DNA from 4 places in the Pararhizobium sp. genome. Region 3 is predicted to be linked to each of the others. Evidence: predicted binding sites of a transcription regulator. Region 3 holds the regulator's gene; each other region holds the start of a gene.

Region 1 (7,304 bases), 940 kb from region 3:
TGAAGTGATGATGCGCGGCACCTTTGCCAATATCCGCATCCGCAACCACATGATGGGACCGAACGGCAAGGAAGGCGGCTACACGATCCACTATCCTTCGAAGGAAGAGATGTCGATCTACGACGCCGCCATGCAGTACAAGGCCGAAGGTGTGCCGCTGGTCATCTTCGCCGGTGTCGAATACGGCAACGGCTCGTCGCGTGACTGGGCCGCCAAGGGCACCAACCTGCTCGGCGTCAAGGCCGTGATCGCCCAGTCCTTCGAGCGTATCCACCGCTCCAACCTGGTCGGCATGGGCATCGTACCCTTCGTCTTCGAGGAAGGCACGACCTGGGAATCGCTCGGCCTGAAGGGCGACGAGAGCGTCACGATCGACGGTCTCGCCAATGTCCAGCCGCGCGAAAAGCGCGTCGCCAGGATCACCTATGCCGATGGCACGGTGAAGGATGTTCCGCTGGTCTGCCGCATCGATACGCTCGATGAGGTCACCTACATGAACAATGGCGGCATCCTGCAGACTGTTCTGCGCGACCTGGCTGCTGCTTGATGCATCTTTGATGCAGGCATGAATGGAGCCGGGGCTTTCACAAGCCCCGGCTTTTTTTGTGATTACCGGAGCCGCAAGCCTCACTCCAACGTGATTTTCCGTTGAAAGGGGAGCGGCGTATGAAGGATGCCAACAGAGACTGTACAGATGTACAACACCGCTGAGATACCGCCCGTTGAAATGCTACACCCTTGAAATGGAAGTCCCGATGTCTGGATCAAGCACCGTTCGCCGCATCATGCTCGCCTGTGGCCTTGGCCTCATGGCGATGCCAGCTGTGGCCGAAGATATGGTGAAGCCGGCAGGCGTCGTGGAACTGTTCACCAGCCAGGGCTGCTCCTCCTGCCCGCCGGCGGACGCGGCATTGAAGACGCTGATCGACGACGGCAAGGTCGTGGCGCTGTCCTATCACGTCGATTACTGGAATTATCTCGGCTGGACCGATACGCTGGCTTCTAAGGACAACACAGCCCGGCAATATGCCTATGCGAAAATGCTCGGCCGCAGCGGTGTCTATACGCCACAGGCGGTGCTCAACGGCCGCGACCACATCAATGGCGCCGATATAGACGGCATCAACAATCGCCTTTCGGCGATGAATGATGCAGGAAAAGGTCTCGCCGTTCCGGTCTCCGCCAGCGTCCGCAAGGACGAGATCGACATCAAGATAGGCGCGGGCGAGGGCAAGGCCAATGTCGTCGTCGTCTATTTCAACCGGCAGCAGCTTGTCGACGTCAAGAAGGGCGAAAACAGCGGCAAGAAGATTTCCTACTGGCACTCCGTCCGAGACATCCAGACGATCGGCATGTGGGACGGCAAGCCTGCCAGTTTCGTACTGCCCGCTTCCATCCTCAATGAGGGCGAAAACGGCGGCTGTGCCGTGCTGCTGCAGAAGATGAAGGACAGTGAAACGCCCGGCGCCATCGTCGGCGCCACGACCGTCATGGCGGATAAAACCGCCAACTGACGGATAATCTGGTTCGGCCCGGCAGCATCGAGGGGCTGGGGCTGAGGGTTCGAAGATGCCGGACCGAACCGGCCATGTTTTGCAGGCGCAGACAGCACCCGATCGACATGGCGTCCGGAGCAACCGCGCCCGAAGGACGCTTTGGCTAGCCGCTCCATTGCTGCACACGCTCGAGACAGAAAATCCCAAACAGACATGCAGGCCGACACTCGGAAGGACTCCCTCGTGCCAGCAAGCGCGAGTTTCCTTGTCAAATGGGGCGTCGGTTTGTTTGAAATGCGGCACGGTGAAAAAAGCCATCCCCTATTTCGCCCGGCCTGCTGCTTGCATTTCAGCCAAGGTCAGGCAAACTGTAACCGTCCTGTCACAATAAAAGGCCGGAGTACCGATGACTGATCAGCCGGATTTGCCGCAAGGCGAGACCCGTTCCGAAAGGCAGAAATCGTCCGATGTGGTTGTTAATCTGCACGAATATCGCAGCAGCAATCAGGACACACTTCCCATCACTTTCCACCGCCGCGAGCTGGATATGATCCTCAGGGTCTATGGCCGCATGGTCGGCGAAGGCGAATGGCGCGACTATGCGATGGACCATCTGCGCGACAAGGCGGTCTTCTCGGTATTCAAGCGCTCGGGTGAAATGCCGCTGTTCCGGATCGAAAAGAACCCGAAACTTTCAGCCAAGCAAGGCGCCTTCAGCGTCGCCAATACGCACGGCATGATCTTGAAGCGTGGCCACGACCTGCAGCAGGTCCTCAAAGTTTTCGACAAGATGCTGAAGGTTATCAAGACCTGAGTTAGCCCCGGTAGAGCGTATCGGGGTAGACGCCCGGCTCAGGATCGGTCGTCAGCCCCTCGCCGAGCGGCAATTGCATGATGATCGTATCCAGCCAGCGGTCGTGCTTGAAACCCGTACCCTTCATCAACCCGCCATGCTCGAAACCGGCTGCACGATGGACCGCGACCGATGCCGGATGCGCGCCGCCGATGACGGCGACCATCTGCCGGAAACCAAGCATCGTGCAGCGCCGGATCAGGTCGGCAAGCAAGGCTCTGCCCACGCCACGGCCGCGTGCATCAGGCGCCAAATAGATCGAATCCTCGACCATGAACCGGTAGGCGGTGCGGGTCCGGAATGCCGAGGCATAGGCGTAACCCAGGAGGATGCCGTCCGCATCGACCGCAGCGATATAAGGATAACCATTGCCGGTGATGACAGAAAAGCGCGAGGCCATTTCGGCTTCGCCCGGCGGCGTCATCTCATAGGAGGCGACTCCGTTCAGGACGGAGTCCTGATAGATCGCGGTGATGGCCTGGATGTCCGATAGGGTCGCATCGCGCAGGATAAAGGACATGGGCAGACCTGTCTGGAAGAGTGTCCCTCCTCTGCCATATCGCATTCAGCCATTCAAGCGTGCGGCTTTGCCAAAATGCAGGCAACAAAAAAGGCGGCCGAAGCCGCCTTTTCAGAAGTACCTAGTTCCCGATTAATTGCGGTTTCCGAGGAAGCGCAGCATGAACAGGAACAGGTTGATAAAGTCGAGGTACAGCGTCAGCGCGCCCATGATGGCCTTGCGGCCAGCAGCATCTTCACTGTCTGCTTCGAAGTACATTTCCTTGATCTTCTGGGTATCGTAGGCGGTGAGGCCTGCGAAGATCAGAACACCGATAGCCGAGATCGCAAAGTTCAGCGCCGAGGAGGCGAGGAAAATATTGACGATCGAGGCGATGATCAGGCCGAACAGGCCCATCATCAGGAACGAACCCATGCCCGACAGGCTACGCTTGGTGGTGTAGCCGTAGAGCGACAGAGCGCCGAACGAAGCGGCGGTGATGAAGAACGTCTGGGTGATGCTCTGGCCGGTGTAGATCAGGAAGATCGACGACAGCGAGAGACCCATCAGGCCGGCATAGACCCAGAAGGTCGTCCGCGCGGCGGATACGCTCATCGAGTTAATGCGGAAGCTCATGTAGAACACCAGAGCCAGCGGTGCGAGCATGACGACCCACTTCAGCGGGCTCACATAGATCGCCTGGCCGAACGCTGTCAGTTGCCCGTCCGCAAACGCGAACTGGAACGCAGCATAGGCAGCGATACCGGTGATTGCCAGACCGAGGGCCATCAGGTTGTACACCTTGAGCATATAGGTGCGCAGACCTTCGTCGATTACGGCCCCCGCCTGTGCGCCGGCAGGCGACATTCGGGTTTGGTAGTTTCTAAGATCAGCCATTGTTTCCTCTTTAAAAGCCCCGGTTAAGTTTACGGTGTCGGGCGGTAAAGGCGCATCCTCGAGGGTGCCAGCCACTTAACCCAGGCGCCGCTGCGGGGCTCCAGCATGCCTGTGGTGAATATGATGTCGAAATACGACTTGCACAAGACCGACGTGCCTGAGAATCCGTCGAAAAGCGGATTCTCAGGGCTTTCGGGGGTTAGCGTTAACGGTTAACTGGGCAATCAGAGCTCGCGCAGCACGGGTGCGGCCTTCTGCCCGAGCACCCGCCAGGTGCCTGCAAGGCCGAAACCGACCGTGACGATCAAGGCGACAGCCATGGTGATCAGCGCCACATCCGGCAGGAAGGACGACGGCAAGCTCATGATTTTGCTAACCACAAACCATGCCGCGACCCCGCCGGCAAACAGCGCAAAGATCGCCGTCGACAGCCCGAGGATGGCATATTCGTAGCAGAACGCGCGGATCAGTGTCGAGCGTGTGGCACCCAGTGTTTTCAAGACCACGGCATCGTGAGTGCGTGCCCGGTTGCCGGCCGCAAGCGCCCCGGCAAGCACCAGGATCGACGCGACGAGGGCGACAGCAGCGGCAGCGCGGATGGCTGTCGCCAGCTGGCCGACCAGCACGTTGATGATATCAAGCGCATCCTTGACCCGGACACTGGTGATCGTCGGATAAGCATTGGTGACGGCCTTCAGAGTGGCTGCCTCCTCCTGCGCTGTCGCACCCGGATCGATCACGGTGGCAAGCCAGGCATGCGGCGCACCGGCAAAGGTGTTGGGCGAGAACACCATGACGAAGTTGATCGACAGGGATTCCCACTCGACCTTGCGGAAGTTGGCGATCCGGGCCGTCAGGCTGCGGCCAAGTACATTGACGGTGACGGTATCGCCGATCTTCAGGCCGAGTTCACCGGCCTCTTCCGACGAAAACGACACCAGCGGCTCGCCGGTATAATCCGGTGCCCACCATTCGCCCTCGGTCAATGTCGAATTTTCGGGCTTGTTTTTGGCATAGGTGATGCCTCGGTCGCCGCGCAGCACCCATTGACCGGCAGCCGGAACGTTCATCTTGGTCACGTCCTGGCCGTTGAAGGCGAGGATACGACCGCGTAGCATCGGCACTTCGATGACCTTGCCCTCCGGCAGGCTTGTCTGCAGCAGGGAGCGGAAACCCTCGACCTCGGCGCTCTGGATATCGACGAAGAAGAAATTCGGTGCCCGTTCCGGCAGATTGCCTGTCAGTTCGCGGCGTAGATTGCCGTCGATCAGCGCCAGTGTCACCAGAAGCGCCAGGCCAAGGCCGAGCGACAGCACCACCGAGGGTGTCAGCGCGCCGGGGCGATGAATGTTGCCGATGGCAAGCCGAAGGGCCGGCGAACTGACGCGCGGCGCGCGGCGGGCAAGCATGGCGACCAGAATGGCGACACCGCGCAGCACGACGAACGAAAAGGCGATGGCACCCAGGAAGGTCAGCGAAATCTTGCGGTCATAGGCCGTAAAGATCGCAAGGCCTGCCAAAGCCCCGAGGCAAAGAGCAGCAGCCACCAGATAGGGCCAGGACGGCAGACGCGCGCGCTCGAACCCCTGTTCACGAAACAGTGCGGTCGCCGGCACTTCGCGCGCATGGCCGAGCGGCAGGATGGCGAAGGCGAGCGACGTCAAAAGGCCGAACACGGCGGCAAGACCAAGTGCGCCCGGATAGAGCTCAAACGCCGTCGATACCGGTAGCACACCCGCAAGGAATTGCGCCGCGATGAACGGAATGAGCGCGCCAAGTATCAGCCCGATAGCGATGCCGATAAAGGCAATCAGCAGGATCTGGATAAGATAGATGGTCGTGACCATCGAGGCCGGGGCGCCGACACATTTGAACGTGGCGATGACGCCGCGCTTGGAATCGAGATAGGAGCGCACGGCATTGGCGACACCGACGCCGCCGACGATCAGAGCTGTCAACCCGACAAGGGTGAGAAATTGCGAAAAGCGGGTGATGTTGGCAGTCAGTGCAGGGGCGGCGTTCTGGCTGGTACGAACAGACCATCCGGCCTGCGGAAACTTTTCCTCCGCCTGCCTGCGCAAGGCCGGCACGCTGGAGCTGTCGGCGACCTTCACCTTGTAGGTATGCTCGACCAGGCTGCCCGTCTGTACGAGACCGGAGGCGTCAAGGGCCTGCTTGGAGATCAGCAGGCGCGGCGCAAACCCGAAACCGTCCGAAAGGGCATCCGGTTCGCGCACAATGGTGCCAGTGACACGGACGCGCGCGGTCCCGAGCAGGATCTCATCGCCTGTCTGGATGCCAAGACGCTCAAGCAGAAGCGGCGCGGCAAGTGCTTTGTAAACGCCATTGTCTTCAGCGATCATATCGCCAAGCGGTGCCGCCGGTTCGCTGTCAAACGTGCCGTAAAGCGGGTAGGCACCGTCAACGGCTTTCAGCTCGACCAGCGCCTGGTTTGAGCCATCCGGAAGCCGGGCCATCGAGCGCAGGCCAGACGAGACGGAGACCGCGCCAAGGCTATCGATGAACGCTTTTTCCTCGTCGGTTGCGACGCGGTTGTTGAGTTCGAAGCGGATATCGCCCGCCAGAAGCTCGCGGCCCTGGCTGGCAATCGAGCCGGTGATCGACTGCGACAGCGAGTTGACCCCGGCGATCGCCGCCGTTCCCAGCGCCACGCAGGCGAGAAAGATATAGAACCCCCGCAGACCGCCGCGCATTTCGCGCAGCGCTAAGCGGAAGGCCAGTCCAAGACGGAAACCGCCGAAAGCAGCGGCCCTCATGCGGACGCGACCTTGGACAGCGAAGCGGAAGCGGATGGCTCATGACCGGAGCCGGACACGATCTCGCCGGAACGGACGCGCACCTGGCGCGAGCAGCGGGCCGCAAGCGACGTGTCATGGGTGACCAGAACCAGGGTCATGTCGCGCTCGGCCTGCTTGGAGAAGATCAGATCGGCGACCTGCTTGCCGGTTTCGGCATCGAGATTGCCTGTCGGCTCGTCGGCGATCAGAAGTTTTGGCGATGGTGCAAGCGCCCGGGCAATGGCAACGCGCTGCTGCTCGCCACCCGATAGTTGGCCGGGATAATGCGACAGCCGCTCGCCCAGGCCGACGGAGATCAGTTCCTGCCGGGCGATCTCGAACGCATCGCGGACATTGGCAAGTTCAAGTGGCACGGCAACGTTTTCCAGCGCCGTCATGTTGGGGATAAGATGGAAGGACTGGAAGACGATACCGATATTGCGGCCGCGAAACTCCGCCACCCGGTCTTCGCTCAGGCCATGCAAAGGCGTGCCGTCGATAACGATCTCGCCGCTGTCGAGGCGTTCCAGCCCCGCCAAAACCATCAGCAAGGTCGACTTTCCGGATCCGGACGGACCGACGATCCCGACAGATTCTCCCGCATCGATGACGAGATCCATACCCTTGAGCACATGAACGGACGCAGCGGCCTGGCCGAGGGTCAGATCCGCATTTTTCAGTTCGATCATGGTTTTTGCCAAAGGAAACTGTCCTATATGTACAATATGAAGGTTGCCGGAGCGGCTGACTTTTACCGATTT
Region 2 (7,304 bases), 700 kb from region 3:
GTGGACCGGCGAAGTGCGGGCTGTGCTCTCCGGCTATCTCGGTGCCGCCCATCAGGCGGAAGGCGTGGCGCGGCTGGTCGAGGCTTTGCGGGTGAAGAATCCGGACCTGTTCTACGCCTGCGACCCGGTGATGGGCGATGTCGGCGGATTGTATGTGCCGGAGGCAACGGCAATCGCGATGCGCGACAGGCTGCTGCCGCTGGCATCGCTTGCCACACCGAACCGGTTCGAGCTGGCCTGGCTCTGCGGTGCCGCGCTCGACACGAACACCGCCATTCTGGAGGCAGCGCTATCGCTCGGGCCGCCGCGCATGCTGGTGACGTCTGCCATCCCGATGATGCAAGGGAGCACCGGCAATCTTTATCTGTCCGGCAATCATGCGCTGCTTGCCGAGCATCGGTTGATCGACAACCCGCCCAACGGCACCGGCGATCTTCTGGCGGCTTTGTTTGTTGCCCGGCTTTTGGAAGGCCTCAACGAGGAGCGCGCCTTGCAACTGGCAACCGCCAGCGTCTTCGAGATCATTGCGCGTACCGGCAAGCGCGGTGCCGATGAACTGACGCTTGAGCGGGATGCCTCCAGTCTCGCGACGCCGATGGCGATGGTTCAGATGCGCCGGTTGATGCATCCCGGTCAGAAACGGCGCTCTTGATACTTTTGGGCCGATCTCCCCCTTGCCAGCCCATGCCTTGAGCGAATAAACCGTTTTCACCCACGCAAACGATACGGAGAATTCACGGATGTTACCGGCAGCGCGGGCTGCCGTCATTTTGCCTGTGTGCGGCGCACAAAGATGGTATGTGCTGCAGAGCCGACATGCGAATGTACATCTCAATTGTCTAAATAATTGGAGTGATCGAGCATCATGCAGCGTTTCCCGGACTATTTGCTGAACGGCTACAACAACTTCATGAGCGGCCGCTTCAACGAGCAGCAGCAACGCTACAAGGCGTTGGCCGAGACAGGCCAGCAGCCGAAAACCATGGTCATTGCCTGTTGTGATAGCCGTTCGGCGCCCGAAACAATCTTCGACAGTGGCCCGGGTGAATTGTTTGTGGTGCGCAACGTCGCCAACATGATGCCCCCTTACGAGCCGGACGGTCAATATCACTCGACATCGGCGGCGCTCGAGTTCGCCGTGCAGGTGTTGAAGGTCAGCGATATCGTCGTGATGGGCCATGGCCGCTGCGGCGGCATCAAGGCAGCGCTCGATATCGATGCCGAACCGCTGTCCCCTGGCGATTTCATCGGCCGCTGGATGAACCTTCTGAAGCCGGCTGCCGAACAGATCCACAACAACGAATTGATGACCGCCGCCGAACGCCAGCGGGCGCTGGAGCGGGTGTCCATCCGCAACTCGATCGCCAACCTGCGGACCTTCCCGTGCGTCAAGATCCTCGAGCAGCGCGGCAAACTGCAGCTGCACGGTTCCTGGTTCGACATTTCGACCGGTGAACTCTGGATCATGGACAACAAGACCGGCGATTTTGCCCGCCCGGGCATGTAATTTGGGCATTAGCGGAATTTATGGGAGAGGTTCCTGCTCTCCTCCGTCATCCCCGGGATAAACCTGAGGACGACGGAGACCATAGGTTCTCGCATCTGTCCCCGAAAACTCTCCATTCTCCCGAAACAAAAAAATCCGCAGCCTGGCTTCCCGGGCTGCGGATTTTTTCATTCGAGAAGCTGCGTTGCCGATCAGCCGCCGTCGATTTCGGCGCCGATGATGGCGATTGCCTGTTGGTAGACGCTGGCGGCGTTCCAGCCCTGGATCGCGCCGAAATTTGCCTGACCCTGCTGATAGCCGGCGCCGGCTGTCCAGCCGTGGCCGCGCAGGAAGTTGGCGGTCGAGAAAAGTGCGTCCGCCTTCGAGCGAACCATGTCGATATGGCCGCTGCCGTCGCCATCGACGCCGAATTTCAGCACGTTGGCCGGCAGGAACTGCGTCTGGCCGATTTCGCCATGGGCTGCACCGCGTGCGTCAGGGCTGAGGTCGCCGCGCTGCACGAGCGTCAGTGCTGCATAAAGCTGGTCGGTGAAAAAGTCGGAACGGCGGCAGTCGAACGACAATGTCGAGACGGCCGAAAGCGTGTGTTCCTTGCCCATGAAACCGCCGAAGCCGGTTTCCATGCCCCAGATCGCGATGATTGGGCCGGCTGGAACGCCATAGCGCTTTTCGATGGCACTGAAGAGAGCCGCGTTCTGCGCCTTCATCTTCTTGCCGCGCGAAATGATCGTCTGGCCGCCACGCTTCTGCATGAACTGGCTCAGCGACAGCTTGAAACTCTTCTGGCCACGGTCGGCGCGGATCGTTGCCTTGTTGTAGGTGACGTTGGCAAAAGCCTTGTTCAGCACCGCAGGGCTGATGCCCCGGCCCGCAGCTTCGCTCTTGAAGTCCTGAACCCAGGTGTCAAAGCCTGCCGATGTGTTGCCGCATTGCGCGGCCGATGCCTGCGCGGGCAATATTGCAGCTGCAATGATTGCCGTGAAACCTGCCAGTACGCACTTCGCCTTGTGCATGAAAAACCCCGTATTGCCTGAATCTAATGTGTGTCCGCAAAATGCCAGTCTTTGCGGCCTCTGTCACGATTGCCAGTATCAGGAGGGAGCGTTTCACGTGAATCCTCCCTTCGACTATGAAAAATCGTCACAAATGCCTTTTACAAAGAAGCCTTGCATCCCGTTTTACGGATCATGCAAGGCCTTCTACCAAATCGAGATGATAGAAACCCTTCGGGTGGTATCATCAAGATTTGGTATAATTGGTTAAAACTTTATATTTTCTGCTCAGGCAGCCTGTTTCTTTGCCTTGATCAGGCCGCGATTGACGAGAAGCTCGGCAATCTGGATGGCATTGAGGGCGGCGCCCTTGCGCAGGTTGTCGGAAACCACCCAGATATTCAGGCCGTTCTCGACAGTGGCGTCCTCGCGGATGCGAGAAATATAGGTCGCATCTTCGCCAGCCGATTCGTAAGGCGTGATGTAGCCGCCGTTCTCATGCTTGTCGATGACGATGCAGCCCGGGGCTTCGCGCAGGATATCGCGGGCCTGGTCGGCAGTGATCTCGTTTTCGAATTCGATGTTGATCGCTTCGGAATGACCGATGAACACCGGAACGCGCACGGCCGTGCAGGTCAGCTTGATCTTCGGATCAAGAATCTTCTTGGTTTCGGCCATCACCTTCCATTCTTCCTTCGTGTAGCCGTCTTCCATGAACACATCGATGTGCGGGATGACGTTGAAGGCAATGCGCTTGGTGAACTTCTTGCTCTCCATCGGATCGGCGACGAAGACGGCGCGGGTCTGGTTGAACAACTCGTCCATGCCATCCTTGCCGGCGCCGGAGACCGACTGGTAGGTGGAGACAACGACACGCTTGATCTTGGCAAAGTCATGCAGCGGCTTCAGCGCCACGACGAGCTGGGCGGTCGAGCAATTCGGGTTGGCAATGATGTTGCGCTTGGTGAACTGGGTAATGGCGTCGGGGTTCACTTCCGGAACCACCAGCGGCACATCCTGATCGTAGCGCCAGGCCGACGAGTTGTCGATGACGACGCAGCCCTGCGCGCCGATCTTCGGCGACCACTTCAGCGATACGGCACCACCGGCCGACATCAGGCAAATGTCAGTATCGGAAAAATCATAGTTTTCGAGGTTCTTGACCTTCAGCGTCTTGTCGCCGAAGGAAACTTCGGTGCCCTGGCTGCGGGCCGAGGCCAGCGCCACGACTTCATCAGCCGGAAAGCCCCGTTCCTCGAGGATGTTCAGCATCTCGCGGCCGACATTTCCGGTCGCACCGGCAATAGCAATCTTGAAACCCATTGTCTTTGCTCTCTTTCTGTCTCTCCGCGGGGCTTTGGGGGGAAACCCGCCGGCCAAAGGCGCGGGTTTCAGGTCCCCGGCCGTGCCGGGGAGAGAGCGGTGGCCAGAGACGTCAGACGGTTTTCGTCGTCGTTTTGGCCGTTGTTTTGGAAGATATCGAGAAAGAACGAACCCGCCCGGCAGCGAATGCCGGGGCGATCAGCGCAGCGATGGCGTAACCAAAACGGTGCATAGTGGTTCCTTTTCCGCTGCTGCTCTTACGCGGTTTTGATGGAGAGTCAATAGAAAGCTGAGAACGCTGGTCAGGAAGGCTGAGGTGCCCCTGCCGTCAAAACGTTACGGAAGCGTCATGCCGCTGTCATCCGCGCTGACTATTGCGAGCCGTCAGTTCGAAACGAAACCACAAGGGGGTTTTCCATGCGTATGCTTCTGTCGGCGCTTGCCGCCACGACAATCCTCGCTGGGGCCGCACAGGCCACCACCGTTTATCCGCTCGATCGCGCAACGATCCTCGCCGGCTCACCCTTCGATTTCAAGGTCGAGTTCAAGTCCGTCGTCAAGCCGGAAGATGTCAAGATCACCGTCAACGGCCAGGATTACAAGACCGTGCTTGGCAAGGAAGCCGAATTCGTCGCCGAAGAAAAAGGCAAGGAAGACAAGATCCTCGGCTCGGCCCTGATCGCCCGCGATCTCGTCCTGCCCACCGAAGGCGCCTACAAGATTGAAGTGACCGCCGGCTCGGAATCGAAATCGGTGACCTGGGATGTCTACAATACCGGCGAAACCCAGAAGGCCAAGAACATCATCTTCCTGCTCGGTGACGGCCTTTCCGTTGCCCACCGCACCGGCGCCCGCATCATGTCGAAGGGCATGACCGAAGGCAAAGCCAATGGCCGCCTCAACATGGACGACCTCGACCACATGGCCTTTGTCGGCACCTCTTCGACCGAAGCGATCGCCACCGACAGCGCCAATACCATGTCGGCTTACATGACCGGCCACAAGACCGCCGTCAACGCGCTTGGCGTCTATGGCGACCGTACGCCCGACAGCCTCGACGACCCGAAGGTCGAAACCATCGCCGAAGCCATCCGCCGCCAGACGAAGAAGTCGATCGGCATCGTCTCGACGGCTGAAATCGAAGACGCGACGCCGGCTGCCGTCGTTGCCCATACCCGCAAGCGCGCCGACAAGGAACAGATCGTCGGCATGATGTTCGACGTTAAACCGGACGTCATTCTCGGCGGCGGCTCGGCCTATTTCCTCGGCAAGGACATCCCCGGCTCCAAGCGCAAGGACGACAAGGACTATATCAAGCTGTTCCAGGAAGCCGGCTATACGCTTGCTACCGATAAGTCGGAACTGCAGACCGCAACCGGCACCAATACCGGCAAGATCCTAGGCCTCTTCCACACCGGCAACATGGATACGACGCTGGACCGCGAGTTCCTGAAAAAGGGCACAGTCGAGAAGTTCCCGACTCAGCCGGGCCTGGTCGACATGACCAAGGCTGCTCTCGGCGAATTGTCGAAGAACGAGGAAGGCTTCTTCCTGATGGTTGAAGGCGCCAATATCGACAAGATGTCCCATCCGCTCGATTGGGACCGTGCACTCGTTGAAACCATCGAATTCGACAAGGCAGTCGGCGTTGCCCGCGAGTTTGCCGCAAGCCATCCGGACACGCTGATCGTCGTCACCGGCGACCATGCCCACGGCGTTTCGATAATCGGTACCGTCGATGATGAAAAGCCCGGTACCGAAATGCGCGAAAAAGTCGGCACCTACGCTGAAGCCGGATTCCCGAACTATACCGACGAAAACAAGGACGGTTATCCAGACAAGGTTGACGTCACCCGCCGCCTGTTCCTCAGTGCCAACAATGGCCCGGATCACTACGAGACCTTCCGTCCGAAGCTTGATGGTCCCTTCGTTCCGGCAATCCAGAATGAGAAGAAGGAATACATCGCCAACGAAGCGTACAAGGATGTGCCCGGCGCTGTCTTCGTGCAGGGCAATATCCCGAAGAGCGGCGATAGCGGCGTGCATGCCGTTGATGACGTCGTCCTGCAGGCGGCCGGCCCGGGTGCTGAAGGCTTCAAGGGTTATATGGAAGAAAGCGATATCTATCGCATTCTCGCCGATACCCTGGCGCTCGGCGTCAAACAGACCAACTGATCCATAATCGCGTCCGGCGGGCTGCGTGCAGCCCGCCGGAAAGCTCTAAAATGGATATTTGGGCGGTACGGACACTCAATTTCCGTCATTCCTGTGCTTGTCACAGGAATCCAGCCAGCCCAAGTCCTTGGGCTGAAAGAGTCTTTTGACCCGACAGAGGTCGGGTCTCTGGATCCCCGCCACAAGGGCGAGGATGACGGGTGGTGGGGTTGCCCAATGCCAAAAATCCCCCGCAGAGGGATTGGCAGTTCTCACGACGCCATTACCCAACGATAACAAACGAACTTCGTTAGCCGGTTTTCCGTTTTTCCCGGCCTGACGTCATAAGTTAAGGTGGACGCCCGATGACCGGTCCCTTTGCAAGAACCACGCGCCGCGATGCGCTACGCCTCTTGGCCGGTTTGCCTTTGCTCGCGGCTGCGCGCCCCGCCGCTGCCATTCCATCCCTGTCCTTCGATGAGCTCTACAGCAAGTTCGGCGTTCTCGGGCTGGAGTTCTCCGAAAAGGTAAAGTCGCTTGCCGGCCAGGAGATAACCATCAACGGCTTCATGGCGCCGCCGCTGAAGGCCGAGGCCGCCTTCTTCGTGCTCACCGAAATTCCGATGTCGATCTGCCCGTTCTGCTCCACGGATTCGGATTGGCCGGACAATATCGTCGTCGTCTATCTCGGCGAAAAGCAGACATTCGTGCAGCCGTCCCAGACGATCGCGGCACGCGGCGTTCTTGAGTTCGGGTCATGGACCGATCCGGAAACCGGCTTCGTCAGCCTCTTGCGGTTGCGCAATGCCGAATATGCTTCGGTCTAGCCCGGTGCTGTCGCTCGATCTCAGCCATGTCTCGGTTTCCTATCCGGGCCTTCCCACGCCCGTTCTCGATATCCCTTCGCTGTCCATCGCTGCGGGTAGCCGTGTTGCGGTCACCGGTGCGTCTGGCTCTGGCAAAAGCACGCTGGTCAATATCCTGACCGGGCTTGAGCACTGCGCGCGTGGTGGCTCTGTCCAATGGGGTAGCACCGATATCGCCGTGATGCCGGAACGCAGCCGCGATCGCTGGCGCGGCGCGCATATCGGCCTCATCATGCAGGATTTCCATCTGTTCCCGGGCTTGAGCGCGATCGATAACATCCTCCTGCCCGCCCGCCTGTCGCGCGCGATGAAGCCGGGTGATCCGGATCGGGCGCTGATGCTGCTCTATGCCGCTGGCCTTTGCCGCGCCGAGCAGAAAGTCGAGACCATGTCACGTGGCGAGATGCAGCGTGTTGCGATTGCGCGGGCGTTGCTTCGAAAGCCCGGCGTGCTGATCGCTGA
Region 3 (7,304 bases):
AGGTGCCAGACCTTGTCTGCCTGCTCTTTCAATGCCGATACAAGATGCGGATGTGCATGACCGAGCGAATTGACCGCCACACCGGCAGCAAAATCAAGATAGCGGGTACCGTCCTCGGCGATCAGCCAGACGCCTTCGCCGCGCTCGAACCGCAAGGGCGCGCGTGCATACGTGTCATAAAGCGGCGTGGCATCGGCCATGGCGCATGTCTCCTCAAACCATCACGGCAATTGTATAATCGGCGTCGTCGACAGGGCTGTGACCAGCCCGTAAAAAATCAAAATGCCGCCTTTCGGCGGCAGAGGCACTATCTTCACTTCGCACTGCGATGTCAACAAAAGCCCATGATTTCCGGCAATTCGCGGCTATACAGCGGAGGCAAATTTTTTAGCCGGATACCCTTGCAAAAATGCCACGCATCGCAAGCAAGTTGGGGAAAACTCAGAAATTGATTCGGTGAGATTCCCCGGACTCTTGTCAGAGAGTCCCCCGGCCTCTACGTTAAGAAATAATTACTAGAGCGCATGCGGCGGACCTAGTCACCAAAAGTGTTATCGCGTTTCAGCCTCGGATCACATCCAGGGCTCGGTGGAGGATTCGACCATCACCAACGCTGGGAATGGAGACAAGACCATGAATTGGACTGACGAGCGGGTCGAAAAACTCAAGAAATTGTGGGCCGAAGGCTTGAGCGCGAGCCAGATCGCTGCACAACTCGGCGGCGTCAGCCGCAACGCTGTCATTGGCAAGGTCCACCGTCTCTGCCTTCCGGGCCGCGCCAAGGCCGGCGGCAGCACCGCAACGGCACGTGCAAAACGCCCAGCACCGTCCGCTGCCCCGCGCGCACCGAACTACACAGCATCGCGCATGACCGCCACCCGCACCGTGACGCGCACCGCCGGTGCAACCGTTATGAAGGAAGAAGTGGAAATCGGCGCGATCGAGGATCAGGAAGCAGCACCGGCCGGCAATAACGTTGTTATTCCGATGTCGCGCCGCCTGGTCCTGACCGAGCTGACCGACCGCACCTGCAAGTGGCCGATCGGCGATCCGATGAAGGAAGAGTTCCACTTCTGCGGCAACGATTCCCCGGATACATCGCCTTACTGCACATTCCACGCCAAGCTTGCGTACCAGCCGTCCGGCGAGCGTCGCCGGGCACGCTGAGGCCGGGCCGGTCGTGCGGTTCGTCAATCCCATCCCGTTCGTGCGGGATATCGGCATCTCGAAGACGTTCTACAGCGAGATACTGGGATTGGCAGTCAGCCGAGACTTCGGCAATTTCGTTATGTTTGAAACGGGATTTGCCATCCATGACGGCAAATCCCTGGAAACGACGGTCTGGGGACAGCCGTCTGTCATTTCCGAGCCCTATGGCCGCCAAAATATCCTGCTCTATTTCGAACATGATCATCTGGATGCGCTTTTCGAGCGCATCGTCGGCAATGTGAACCTCATCCACCCCATCGAGACGCAAGCCTGGGGGCAGCGGGTCTTCCGCTTTTATGATCCGGATGGCCACGCCATCGAGATTGGCGAACCGCTCGGCAACGCCTGACGGTCCTTCCGCATACGGAACTTAGCTTTCCAGCGAATAGCCCGCGCCGCGCACCGTGCGGATCACGTCCAGCATGTTGGAAAAATTCAGCGCCTTGCGCAGGCGGCCGACATGGACGTCCACCGTGCGTTCGTCGACATAGATGTCGTGACCCCAGACACCATCCAAAAGCTGCGAGCGCGAAAAGACGCGGCCGGGCGAGGCCATGAAGAATTCCAGCAGGCGGAACTCGGTCGGTCCGAGACGGACTTCGCGGGTTTTGCGATGGACGCGATGGGTCTCGCGGTCGAGTTCGATATCGCCGCATTTCAGCAGCGTCGATAGCACCTCTGGCTTGGCACGGCGCAGCATCGCCTTGACCCGCGCCATCAATTCCGGCGTCGAGAACGGCTTGACCACGTAATCGTCGGCACCCGTGGCGAGCCCGCGTACCCGCTCGCTCTCTTCGCCGCGTGCCGTCAGCATGATGATCGGCAGACGTTCAGTTTCCGGGCGCTGGCGCAGCCGGCGGCACAGTTCGATGCCGGAAACGCCCGGCAACATCCAATCAAGGATCAGGAGATCGGGAAGGCGTTCCTGCAGGCGCATTTCCGCCTCGTCGCCACGATTGATCGTATCGACTTCGAACCCTTCGGCCTCAAGATTGTATCGAAGGAGGACGCTGAGCGCCTCTTCATCTTCAACAACGGCAATTCTTGGCAACATTCACTTTGGCTCCTTGGCGCCCGGCCGGTTGGCCGAAGGCTTGCCGAGCGGCTCCAGCGGCCGCTCGCGCAACTATTGCGTAGGCATATACTTACCCTATTGCGTGATCAGTTACCGACCGCGCCGACCGTGTTGGCCGTATCGTCCTTCGGACGCTCGCCGACAGGCTGCGCGCCGGTCGCCATGTAGTAGATGGTCTCGGCGATATTGGTGGCGTGGTCGCCAATGCGCTCGATGTTCTTGGCGCAGAACAAAAGATGCGTGCAGGGCGTGATGTTGCGCGGATCTTCCATCATGTAGGTCAGGAGTTCGCGAAACAGCGACGTGTAGATCGCGTCGATCTCGTTGTCGCGCTCGCGGATGCTGTTGGCCTTTTCCGGGGAACGGGATGCATAGACGTCGAGCACTTCCTTGAGCTGAACCAGCGCAAGCTCGGCCAGATGCTCGAGGCCACGGGCCAGCTGACGCGGCAGGCTGGCGGTCGATACGGCGATGACGCGCTTGGCATTGTTCTTGCCAAGGTCACCGACCCGCTCGAGATCGGCCGCAATGCGGATCGATCCCATGATTTCCCGTAGGTCAGCCGCCATCGGCTGGCGCTTGGCGATGGTGACGATCGCCTTTTCGCCGATCTGGCGCTCGGCCTCGTCGAGGATGGCATCGTCGGAGATGACCTTCTGGGCAAGCGCCAGGTCGGAATTGACCAGAGCGCGCACGGATTCGGCCACCATTTGTTCGGCCAGGCCGCCCATCTCGGAGATGCGCCGGGTCAGGTACTTCAGATCTTCGTCGTAGACGGAAGCAATGTGCGTAGACATGATTGTTTTTCCTTGCGATCACAATCCGGGTTGGAAGACCACCACCCTGCCCTTGCGGCAGGGTGGCAAGCTCAATCCTCAGCCGAAGCGGCCCATGATGTAGTCCTGGGTCCGCTGGTCGTCCGGATTGGTGAACATCTTGTCGGTGTCGTTTTCCTCGACAAGATTGCCGAGGTGGAACATGGCGGTGCGCTGCGAAACGCGGGCGGCCTGCTGCATCGAGTGCGTGACGATGACGATCGTGTAGTTCGTGCGCAGTTCGTGGATCAGTTCCTCGACCTTGGCGGTCGCGATCGGATCCAACGCCGAGCACGGCTCATCCATCAGGATGACTTCCGGGCTGACGGCAACGGCGCGGGCAATGCACAGACGCTGCTGCTGACCACCGGAAAGACCGGTGCCGGATTCATGCAGGCGATCCTTCACTTCGTTCCAGAGACCAGCCTTCTGGAGGCTCGACTCGACGATCTGGTCGAGCTCGGCCTTGGTGCGGGCCAAACCATGGATCTTCGGACCGTAGGTGACGTTCTCGTAGATCGACTTCGGGAACGGGTTCGGCTTCTGGAAGACCATGCCGACGCGGGCGCGAAGTTCAACGACGTCGATGCTCGGATCGTAGATGTCACCGTCATCGAGGGTGATCTTGCCGGTGACGCGGCAGCTGTCGATCGTGTCGTTCATGCGGTTGAGTGTCCGCAGGAATGTCGACTTGCCGCAGCCCGACGGGCCGATCAGAGCGGTGACGGTGTTTTCGCGAACGTTGAGGTTTACATCGAAAAGCGCGCGCTTCTCACCGTAGTAAACCGAAACGTCCTTTCCGATCATCTTGAAGGGAACAGTGTTCATTTTCTGGTCCAGCGCCTTTTCAACTGCTGCTTCTGACATCATGTTCATGTTTCTACCTCACTACCAGCGCCGCTCAAAGCGACGCCGCAACAGGATTGCGCCAAGGTTCATGACGACGAGGAAGATCAAGAGGATCATGATCGCACCCGAAGTCCGTTCGACAAATGCACGTTCGGCTTCGTTGGCCCACATGTAGATCTGGACCGGCAGAGCAGTGGACGGGTCCATCGGCGAGCCCGGATAGTCGACGACGAAGGCCACCATGCCGATCAGGAGCAGCGGCGCGGTTTCGCCAAGCGCGTGCGCCAGACCGATGATCGTGCCTGTCAGGACGCCCGGCATGGCGAGCGGCAGGACGTGGTGGAAGATCGTCTGCATCTTGGAAGCACCCAGACCCAAAGCAGCAGAGCGGATTGACGGCGGAACCGCCTTCAAGGCTGCGCGGGTGGCGATGATGATCGTTGGAAGTGTCATCAATGTCAGCACCAGACCACCGACGACGGCAGCCGAACGGGGCATGCCGGCGAAGTTGATGAAGATCGACAGGCCGAGCAGACCGTAGACGATGGACGGAACAGCCGCGAGGTTGTTGATGTTGACCTCGATGAGATCGGTCAGCCGGTTCTTCGGCGCGAACTCTTCCAGATAGATCGATGCCGCGACACCGATTGGAAGGGCAAGCACCAGGACGATCAGCATCATGTAGAGCGAACCGAGAGCGGCGACGCCGATACCTGCAGCTTCAGGACGGCTCGATGCGCCGTAGGTGAAGAGGCCGGTGTTGAACTGCTTGGCCATCGCGCCGGTCTCAGTCAGCTTTTTCATCCATTCGAGCTGCTGATCCTTCACCTTGCGGTTGGCTTCGGCAACGGTCAGGTCGATCTGACCCTTGTTGGCGCTATCGATATTGCCTTCCGCCAGAAGAGAAACATTGGCGGTCGTGCCGATGATGGCCGGATTGGCAACCACCAGATCACGAAGCTGGGTGCGGGAGCTGGCCGAAACCATGTCCGTCGCCTGCTTGACCAGCGGCTTGTTGGCCGGATCGATACCAAGAACCTTGACCAGCGCATCACGCACCAGAAGCGGATAGTTGGCCGTCATCAGCTTGGCGGGATTGGCGCCACGCTCGTTCTTCGGATCGATGATCTGCTCCGAAAACTCGATCGGCAAAGTGATCGCGGTCTGCTGGAAGGCCGTGTAGCCCTTGGAGACGACGGTCCACAACAGAACGAACAGGAAGAACAGGCCGATCAGGATGGCTGCAAGGCCGTAAGCCTTGAAGCGGCGCTCGGCGGCATAGCGCTTCTTGATGCCGATATCACGTCTTGCCTGCGCCGGGCGCACGAAGGTGGACTGTACGGAGGATGTCATGTCGGTCATTCGTACTGTTCCCGATACTTGCGCACGATGTAGAGTGCATAGATGTTGAGGCAGAGCGTGATGGCAAACAGGGTGATGCCGAGAGCAAACGCCACCAGTGTCTGGGGCGAGTTGAACTCAAGGTCGCCCGTCAGCTGATTGACGATCTTGACGGTGACCGTGGTCATCGCCTCGAACGGATTGAGCTGCATGCGGGCGGCAACACCGGCAGCGAGCACAACGATCATGGTTTCACCAACAGCACGCGATGCCGTCAGCAGCAGCGCGCCGACGATACCCGGAAGTGCAGCAGGCAGGATGACGCGCTTGATGGTCTCAGAACGCGTCGCACCGAGGCCGAGCGAACCGTCGCGCAGCGAACGCGGAACCTGTGTGATGATGTCATCCGACAGCGACGACACGAACGGGATCAGCATGATGCCCATGACGAGACCGGCTGTCAGAACGCTCTGCGCCTGGATGAAGTTGACGTAGTTTCCGGTCACCAGGCCGTTCAGCTGCGCCGAGATATCGCGCAGGAACGGCCCAACTGTCACCAGCGCGAAGAAGCCGTAGACGATGGTCGGAATGCCGGCGAGAATTTCCAGCAGCGGCTTGGCAATACCGCGCACGACAGGCCGCGCATACTCCGCCATGTAGATGGCGGCGAACAGGCCGACCGGCACGGCAAAGAGCATGGCGACGAAAGCGATGTAGAGTGTGCCGGCGAGAAGCGGCAAAAGACCGAACTGACCTTCCGTGCCACCACTACCGGCGGCCGAAAAGCGTGGGTCCCAGACCGTACCGAAGAAGAATGTGCTCGGGGAGACCGACTGGAAGAAGCGGATGGCCTCCGACAGCATCGAGCCGACGATCCCGACCGTTGTCAGGATCGCGATCGAAGAGGCGAGCAGCAGCGTGCCGAGCATGACCCGCTCGACGCGGTTTCTGGCCCGGAACGGGGCGCTGATACCGCGAATGGCAAAGACCGCACCGGCAATGGCGATGATCAGCACGACGGCACTCATGACCCACCGGCTGCTATCTCTCAGCGAATTATAGTGCTGCGCCGCTTCGACCATATAGGGCTCACCGGCATTTGCCATCGGCACGCCCTTGGCGGCCAACGCATCCCGAAGGTTGCTGGAGCCGCTGGTGACCGCCGCAAGCTCATCACTGTTCAGCCGCTTCAGGCCGTTGGCGACCTGCATGACCTGACCGAGCATCAGCTCGGTGGTCGCACTGCCCTGGCTGTGCACCGATTCCGGCAACGCGGATCGAACGGAATTTTCAATGAAGAACGGGCTGGCGAGAAGCCACAGGGCTAGAACGAACGCCGCAGGCAGAACCGCCCAGATAGCGACGTAGACGCCGTGATAGCCCGGAAGAGAATGCAGCACGGACAGCTTGCCTTTGGAGCTGGCCATCGCCCGTCCGCGCCCGGCAAAATATGCCGCAAGGCCAACGATCAAAATGATCAAAAGAATAAGAGAAGTGCTCATCGATATGTCCCCCCGGCGTGTCAATCATCGACAGCCGGCAAATCCGCATACTCGGGATGTCCGGCACGGCAAAGCTGCCGTGCCGGCTTTTGCACTAAATTAGAGCATGTTGCCGTCGGTGAACGCCTTGCGGTCAGCTTCGCGCTCAGCATCCGGAGCCGGAACGAGACCGTAGGCTGCCAGCGGGCTGTCCGGGCCGACCATCTGGTCGTCGAGGAAGAATTCAACATATTCCTTCAGGCCCGGGATAACGCCGAGGTGAGCCTTCTTGACGTAGAAGAACAGCGGGCGGGAAACCGGATATTCGCCCGAAGCAATCGTTTCGGTCGACGGAACGATGCCGCTGACGGTCGCAACCTTCAGCTTGTCAGCGTTGTTTTCATAGAAGGACAGGCCGAAAACGCCAATGCCGTTCTTGTTGGAAGCGATACGGGCGAGGGTTTCGGTGTAGTCGCCGTCGATGTCGATCGCCAGACCGTCCTTACGAACGGCGATGCACTTCTTGGCAGCTTC
Region 4 (7,304 bases), 2.1 Mb from region 3:
ACATTCGGCGGTAACGCCACATAGCATTTGAAGGCGATAAGCATGGGACTGGGAATTGGACTGCTAGGGTTTCAGACAACGATTGCACACTCTGTTACCCTGAGCGGCACCGGCGTACATTCTGGCGCTGAAGTAGCAATCACGTTTCATCCGGCGGAAGCAGACAGCGGCATCGTTTTCCAGCGTGTTGTCGGTGAACAGACGATCAGCGAATTCAAGGCGGTTTCCTCGCAGGTCGGCAACACTGATCTGTGCACCATCCTCGGTTTTTCGCCTGCCACCTCGATCGCCACGATCGAGCATGTGATGGCGGCGATCTACGCACTCGGCCTCGACAATCTTCTGATCGAAGTGCAGGGCGCTGAAATGCCGATCATGGATGGCAGCTCGGCTCCGTTCATCGAGGCTATCGAGCAGACCGGCATCAAGGCGCTTTCGGTCAAGCGCCGCTATATCCGCATCCTCAAGCCTGTCCGTATCGAATCAGGCGCGTCCTGGTCGGAGTTCACGCCTTATGACGGCATGCGCTTTGAAGTGGAGATCGATTTCGATAGCCCGCTGATCGGCCGCCAGGCCTGGAAGGGTGACATCACCCCTTCGGTCTTCAAGACGGAATTGTCGCGGGCGCGCACCTTCGGTTTCATGCGCGATGTCGAGCGTATGTGGGCCGCCGGTCGCGGCCTCGGTTCGTCGCTGGAAAATTCGGTCGTCATTGCCGATGACAACACGGTCATCAACGTGGAAGGCCTTCGCTACAAGGACGAGTTCGTTCGCCACAAGACGCTGGACGCCGTGGGTGACCTGGCTCTGGCCGGTGCGCCGTTCATCGGCTGCTACCGTTCCTATCGCGGTGGTCATAAGATGAATGCCAATGCGCTGAAGGCGCTGATGAGCGATCCGACCGCCTACGAAATCGTGGAAAATGCTCCGCAGCGTCAGCGTTCGGCGCCGCGCGAAGTGATTGCGGTCAGCGCACCGTAATATGCAGCTATTTGTTCCTGAAAGGGAAATCTGGTCTGACGTTTGATAAGAGCCGGTCTTTTGACCGGCTTTTTCATGATAAGACTGCCACAAAATTGCGTTAATCAATGATCATGACATTGCGGTCTTGTTGCATCTTGATCTAAAACGCGGTTCATAGGCGGCGGTATTCTTACCGGCGCGGGAGTTGGGATTTACGAATGGTAATTGCAGGCCAGTTTGAATTGAAAAAGATGGCACGTGTTGTTGTCATCGCGCTTGCGGCTTCCGCAGGCAGTGTACTGATCACCGCTTGCCAGAACGATCCCGACATCGATATCACCAAGCTGGCCGCCGAAACGGATCCGCCGGAAGTGCTCTACAATCAGGGCCTTGCCAACCTGAATGCCGGCAAGACCACGGAGGCTGCACGCAAGTTCGACGCCATCGACCAGCAGCATCCGTTCTCGGAATATGCCCGCAAGGCGCTGGTCATGCGCTCGTTCATCAATTACCGCAACGGCCAGTATCAGGACGCCATCAACGGGGCGAGCCGCTACCTGAACCTCTATCCCGAATCCGAAGATGCAGCCTACGCGCAGTACATTGTCGGTCTTGCCTATTCCAAACAGATTCCGGCGGTGACACAGGATCAGAAGCCGGCCTTCAAGACCATCGAGGCGATGCAGGCGGTCATTACCAAATATCCCGATTCGGAATATGTCGAGGATGCGCAAGCCAAGATGCGCTATGCCAAGGACCAGCTGGCTGGCAAGGAAATGCAGGTCGGCCGCTATTATCTCGAGCGCAAGGAATACCTGGCCGCGATCACGCGTTTCCGCTCGGTGGTCGAATCCTACCCGAATACCAATCAGGTCGAGGAAGCACTGGCGCGTCTGGTCGAAACCTATTTCGCCATGGGCATCACCACCGAGGCACAGACGGCAGCCGCCGTTCTCGGCCACAACTATCCTGACAGCCAGTGGTATTCCGATAGCTACAAGCTGCTGCAGAGTGGTGGTCTTGAGCCGCGTGAAAACGGTAACTCGTGGATTTCGCGCGCAGGCAAGAAGCTTTTGGGCGCCTAGGACCGGGATAGACAGCGAAGAGATTTGAACCGGGATGCTCTCACAGATTTCGATCCGCGATATCGTCCTGATCGAACGGCTTGATCTTTCCTTCGATGCTGGCCTGTCCGTGCTCACGGGGGAGACCGGCGCTGGAAAATCCATTCTCCTCGACAGCCTGTCGCTGGCGCTCGGCGGCCGGGGCGACGGTTCGCTGGTTCGCCATGGCGGCGACAAGGGGCAGGTGACGGCGGTCTTCGATGTCGGCATGAGCCATCCGGCCCGGCTTTTCGTCCGCGAAAACGGCATTGACGATGATGGCGACCTGATCTTCCGCCGGGTGCAATCTGCCGACGGCCGCACCAAGGCCTATGTCAACGACCAGCCGGTCTCCGTGCAGCTGATGCGCCAGGCAGGCCAGTTGTTGGTCGAAATCCACGGCCAGCACGACGACCGCGCCCTTGTCGATACCCACGCCCATCGCACGCTTCTTGATGCCTTCGGCGGTCTTGCCGAAGAGGCGCAGGCCGTCTCCGGCCTCTACCGCATCTGGAAGGATGCCGAGCGGACGCTGAAGAAGCACCGTGACAAGGTGGAAGCCGCTGCCCGCGAGGCCGATTATCTGCGCTCTTCCGTCGAGGAACTGGAAGCCCTGTCACCACAGGATGGCGAGGAGGACGATCTGGCCGAGCGCCGCTCGCGGATGATGAAGGCCGAGCGTATCGCCGTCGATATCAATGAAGCCAGCGAGTTTCTCAACGGCAATGGCTCACCTGTGCCTCTGATCGCCTCCATGGTGCGCAGGCTTGAGCGCAAGAGCCATGAAGCGCCGGGCCTTCTTGAAGAAACTGTCGAGCTGCTCGACGCTGCGCTCAACCAGCTTTCCGACGCCCAGATGGCGGTCGAGGCGGCGCTGCGGAAAACCGAATACGATCCGAAGGAGTTGGAGCGTGTCGAGGAGCGGCTGTTTGCGCTGCGCGCGGCCGCCCGAAAATATTCCGTGCCGGTGACGACGCTGCCAGCGCTTGCCGTCCGGATGATTTCCGATCTTGCCGATCTCGATGCGGGCGAGGAAAAGCTGAAACAGCTGCAAACGCAGCTTGGCCTGACCAAGGGCGCTTTTGACGCGGCGGCCGTTGCCCTCTCGGCCAAACGCCACAATACGGCAACGGCTCTTTCCGAGGCTGTGATGGCTGAGCTTCCGGCGCTGAAGCTCGAGCGCGCCCGGTTCATGGTGGAAGTGACGTCCGATCAGAACGCCGCTGCTGCCGAGGGCATCGACGTGATCGAATTCCACGTCCAGACCAATCCGGGCACCCGGCCCGGGCCGATCATGAAGGTTGCATCCGGCGGTGAGCTGTCGCGCTTTCTTTTGGCTCTGAAGGTGGCGCTTGCCGATCGCGGCTCGGCCCCGACGCTGGTTTTCGACGAAATCGACACCGGTGTCGGCGGCGCTGTTGCCGATGCCATCGGCCAGCGGCTGAAGCGGCTGTCGAAAACCGTTCAGGTTCTGTCCGTCACCCACGCACCGCAGGTGGCGGCTCGAGCCGCAACGCATCTGTTGATTTCCAAGGGGCCTTCGGCGGAAAAGTCCGAAACGATCTCTACCCGCGTCGCCCGCATGGACGACAAAGCCCGCACCGAAGAAATCGCCCGCATGCTGGCCGGTGCCTCGGTGACCGACGAGGCGAGGGCGGCCGCAGCGCGTTTGCTGGCCGGCAACGTGTAAATTTACCCTCCCCTTGAGGGGGAGGGTCGGCACGTAGTGCCGGGGTGGGTGATCCTTTGTGATCACCTAACGAACACCCCACCCGCGCGGTCCGCGCGACCTCCCCCTCAGGGAGAGGTGGTTTTCAACATCTTCCCATTCTGCGAAAATTCTCTAAAACGACTCTCAAATCAGGAGTCCCAGCATGTCGACCTTATCCATTGCCGTTGAAGATTTGACGCTTGAAGATGCGGTTATCGAGCTGGAACGGCTGGCTGGCGAATTGGCCCATCACGATGGGCTTTATCACGGCAAGGATGCCCCGGAGATTTCCGACGCGGACTACGATGCGCTAAAGCGGCGCAACGAGGAGATCGAGGCGCGCTTTCCGGAGCTGGTCCGTTCCGATAGCCCGTCACGTAAGGTTGGTGCTGCACCATCTGGCATTTTCCAGCAGATCACCCATGCCCGGCCGATGCTGTCGCTCGACAATGTGTTTTCCGACGCGGACGTGCAGGACTTTATCGGCAGCGTTTATCGCTTTCTTGGCCTTTTGCCGGATAATTCGATTGCGTTTACCGCCGAGCCGAAAATCGACGGCCTGTCGATGTCTCTGCGCTACGAAAATGGCAGGCTCGTCAGCGCCGCGACGCGCGGCGACGGCACGACCGGCGAAAACGTCACCGCCAATATCCGCACCATCAAGGAAATCCCGCAGACGCTGCCAGCCGATGCGCCTGCGATCGTCGAGGTTCGCGGCGAGGTCTACATGGGCAAGAGCGACTTTTTGGCGCTCAACGAGCAGATGGTGGCCGAGGGCAAGCAGACCTACGTCAATCCGCGCAACACGGCGGCCGGATCGCTGCGTCAGCTCGATCCAACGGTCACTGCCAGCCGCAAGCTGAAATTCTTCGCCTATGCCTGGGGTGAGATTTCCGAGATGCCGGCCGATACCCAGTCCGGGATGGTCGCGGTGTTCAAGCGCTGGGGCTTTCCTGTTAATCCGCTGACGCAGCGCCTGTCGTCGATCGAGGCTATCCTTGAACACTATAACGGCATCGGCTTGAAACGCCCCGATCTCGACTACGATATCGATGGCGTCGTCTATAAGGTCGACCGGTTGGACCTGCAGCAGCGCCTGGGTTTTCGCTCGCGCTCGCCGCGCTGGGCGACGGCGCATAAGTTTCCGGCCGAGCAGGCGTTCACCACCGTCGAGAATATCGACATTCAGGTGGGCCGTACCGGTGCCCTGACGCCGGTGGCGCGGTTGACGCCGGTGACGGTTGGCGGTGTCGTCGTCACCAATGCGACGCTGCACAATGCAGATTACATCGAAGGCATCGGCAATGGCGGTGAACGCATCCGCGAGGAGGATCACGATATCCGCATCGGCGATACCGTCATCGTCCAGCGGGCAGGGGATGTCATCCCGCAGGTTCTCGACGTGGTGATGGAGAAGCGCTCTGAGACGGCTGAACGCTATCAGTTTCCGAAGGTGTGTCCGGTCTGTGGCAGCCATGCCGTGCGCGAGAGAAACGAAAAGACCGGCAAGCTTGATTCCGTCACGCGCTGCACAGGCGGCTTCGTCTGCCGCGCGCAGGCAGTCGAGCACCTCAAGCACTTCGTGTCGCGCAACGCCTTCGACATCGAGGGCTTGGGTTCCAAGCAGATCGATTTCTTCTTCGAGGCCGACGATCCGGCGCTGTCGATCAAGACAGCGCCCGACATCTTTACGCTGGAGAAACGGCAGAATGCCTCGGCGCTGACCAAGCTCGAAAATATTGACGGGTTCGGCAAGGTCAGCGTGCGCAAGCTTTATGACGCGATCAACGACCGGCGCCAGGTGGCATTGCACCGGCTGATCTATGCGCTCGGCATCCGCCATGTCGGCGAAACCACGGCAAAGCTTTTGGCGCGCTCGTATGGAAGCTACGTCGCGTTTGCGGACGCGATGAAAGCCGCAAGCGATATCACCTCGGAAGCCTGGAGCGACCTCAATACGATCGATGGCATTGGGGATGTCGTCGCCCGCGCGATCGTCGAATTTTTCAAGGAGCCGCGCAACATGGATGTGGTGTCGCGCCTCCTGGACGAGGTGACGCCGCAGGATGCGGAAGCGCCGGTTGCAAGCTCCAGCCCGGTCGCCGGCAAGACCGTCGTCTTCACCGGATCGCTGGAAAAAATGACGCGCGACGAGGCCAAGGCCATGGCCGAGCGGCTAGGCGCCAAGGTGGCGGGCTCGGTGTCGAAAAAGACCGATCTTCTGGTTGCAGGGCCCGGTGCCGGCTCGAAACTGGAAAAAGCCCGCGAACTCGGCGTCGAAACCACCGATGAGGATGGTTGGTTTGTCCTAATCGGTGGGTAATCGCGCCGCTTTTGCCTTAAAAGCTTTCCTCGTTCCCCTGTCTTCTCTATGACGGCTGCCAGTTTATGACAATTTCGTGACAATGGCGAAGATAGGTAATTGAACAATGCTGGGTTGGTTTCGCAAACTCTTACCGCGCGAAGACAAGTTCTTCGAGCTTTTCGAAGCGCACTCGCGCACCGTCGTCAGCGCAGCCGATGCTATGAAAGCACTGCTTGCCGGCGAGGGCGACCTTGATGCCCATTGCGACCGGATCGTGGCCCTTGAAGACCAGGCCGATGCAATCACGCGCGATGTCATGCTGGCGGTCCGCCTGAGTTTCATCACGCCGTTCGATCGCGGTGATATCAAGGACCTGATCCAGTCGATGGATGACGCCATCGACATGATGCACAAGACGGTCAAGACCATCCGCATGTTCGAGCAGACGAGCTTTGACCCGCGCATGCGCGAAATGGGCGTTTTGATCGCTGATTCCGCCAAGCTGGTCGCGGAAGCGATCCCACTGCTGGACCGGATCGGCGCCAACGTGCCGCGCCTGACCGCCATCGCAGAGGAGGTCAACCGGCTGGAAGAGCGCTCCGACCAGCTGCACGACGAAGGTCTCAAGGACCTGTTCCGCCGTCACGGCACGTCCAATCCGATGGCCTACATCATTGGCAGTGAAATCTACGGCGAACTCGAGAAGGTGGTCGATCGCTTCGAGGACGTCGTCAATGAAATCAGCGGCATCCTGATCGAGAACGTCTGATGGACGCGACACTCGCCCTGCCGTTGCTCATCGCCCTGATCGGCGTCGCGCTGTTCTTCGATTTTCTCAACGGACTGCACGATGCTGCCAATTCGATCGCCACGATCGTCTCGACGCGGGTTCTGCGGCCGCAATATGCCGTCATGTGGGCGGCGTTCTTCAATTTCATCGCCTTCCTGTTCTTCGGTCTGCATGTCGCCGAAACGCTGGGAACCGGCATCATCGACCCGTCCATCGTCACGCCACAGGTGATCTTTGCCGCCTTGATGGGGGCGATTATCTGGAACATCGTCACCTGGATTTTCGGCATTCCATCGAGCTCGTCGCATGCGCTGGTCGGCGGACTGGTCGGGGCAGGCCTTGCCAAGACCGGCGGCGATGCGATCGTTCTCTCCGGCCTTCTCAAAACCGTGGCTGCCATCTTCATGTCGCCGATGATCGGTTTCATGCTGG

The links. The regulator PhoB, encoded in region 3, activates phosphate uptake and scavenging genes when phosphate is short. The targets are predictions, from matches to a motif close to TGTCATNNANCTGTCAT.
Region 1: a site for PhoB is predicted at 1,866-1,882, ahead of ACQY8Q_RS10630 (DUF2794 domain-containing protein). Genes of this name have one in related genera too.
Region 2: a site for PhoB is predicted at 4,168-4,184, ahead of ACQY8Q_RS11820 (alkaline phosphatase). Genes of this name have one in related genera too.
Region 4: a site for PhoB is predicted at 6,166-6,182, ahead of ACQY8Q_RS25490 (DUF47 family protein). Genes of this name have one in related genera too.

The regions. Positions count from the first base shown of each region.
Region 1 is NZ_CBDIHY010000003.1:1,052,750-1,060,053, forward strand. It holds gene acnA (aconitate hydratase AcnA) at 1-547, shown strand, start outside; gene ACQY8Q_RS10625 (DUF1223 domain-containing protein) at 810-1,514, shown strand; gene ACQY8Q_RS10630 (DUF2794 domain-containing protein) at 1,903-2,310, shown strand; gene ACQY8Q_RS10635 (N-acetyltransferase family protein) at 2,312-2,869, opposite strand; gene ACQY8Q_RS10640 (Bax inhibitor-1/YccA family protein) at 3,002-3,745, opposite strand; gene ACQY8Q_RS10645 (ABC transporter permease) at 3,970-6,522, opposite strand; gene ACQY8Q_RS10650 (ABC transporter ATP-binding protein) at 6,519-7,244, opposite strand.
Region 2 is NZ_CBDIHY010000003.1:1,297,510-1,304,813, reverse strand. It holds gene pdxY (pyridoxal kinase PdxY) at 1-652, shown strand, start outside; gene ACQY8Q_RS11835 (carbonic anhydrase) at 866-1,507, shown strand; gene ACQY8Q_RS11830 (lytic murein transglycosylase) at 1,699-2,520, opposite strand; gene ACQY8Q_RS11825 (aspartate-semialdehyde dehydrogenase) at 2,788-3,822, opposite strand; gene ACQY8Q_RS11820 (alkaline phosphatase) at 4,240-5,997, shown strand; gene ACQY8Q_RS11815 (hypothetical protein) at 6,342-6,803, shown strand; gene ACQY8Q_RS11810 (ABC transporter ATP-binding protein) at 6,808-7,304, shown strand, end outside.
Region 3 is NZ_CBDIHY010000003.1:1,992,849-2,000,152, reverse strand. It holds gene ACQY8Q_RS15270 (aspartate aminotransferase family protein) at 1-200, opposite strand, end outside; gene ACQY8Q_RS15265 (GcrA family cell cycle regulator) at 634-1,167, shown strand; gene ACQY8Q_RS15260 (VOC family protein) at 1,181-1,558, shown strand; gene phoB (phosphate regulon transcriptional regulator PhoB) at 1,580-2,263, opposite strand; gene phoU (phosphate signaling complex protein PhoU) at 2,371-3,081, opposite strand; gene pstB (phosphate ABC transporter ATP-binding protein PstB) at 3,160-3,975, opposite strand; gene pstA (phosphate ABC transporter permease PstA) at 3,988-5,310, opposite strand; gene pstC (phosphate ABC transporter permease subunit PstC) at 5,307-6,791, opposite strand; gene ACQY8Q_RS15230 (substrate-binding domain-containing protein) at 6,891-7,304, opposite strand, start outside.
Region 4 is NZ_CBDIHY010000003.1:4,060,510-4,067,813, reverse strand. It holds gene lpxC (UDP-3-O-acyl-N-acetylglucosamine deacetylase) at 49-981, shown strand; gene ACQY8Q_RS25505 (outer membrane protein assembly factor BamD) at 1,215-2,048, shown strand; gene recN (DNA repair protein RecN) at 2,083-3,756, shown strand; gene ligA (NAD-dependent DNA ligase LigA) at 3,941-6,100, shown strand; gene ACQY8Q_RS25490 (DUF47 family protein) at 6,207-6,851, shown strand; gene ACQY8Q_RS25485 (inorganic phosphate transporter) at 6,851-7,304, shown strand, end outside.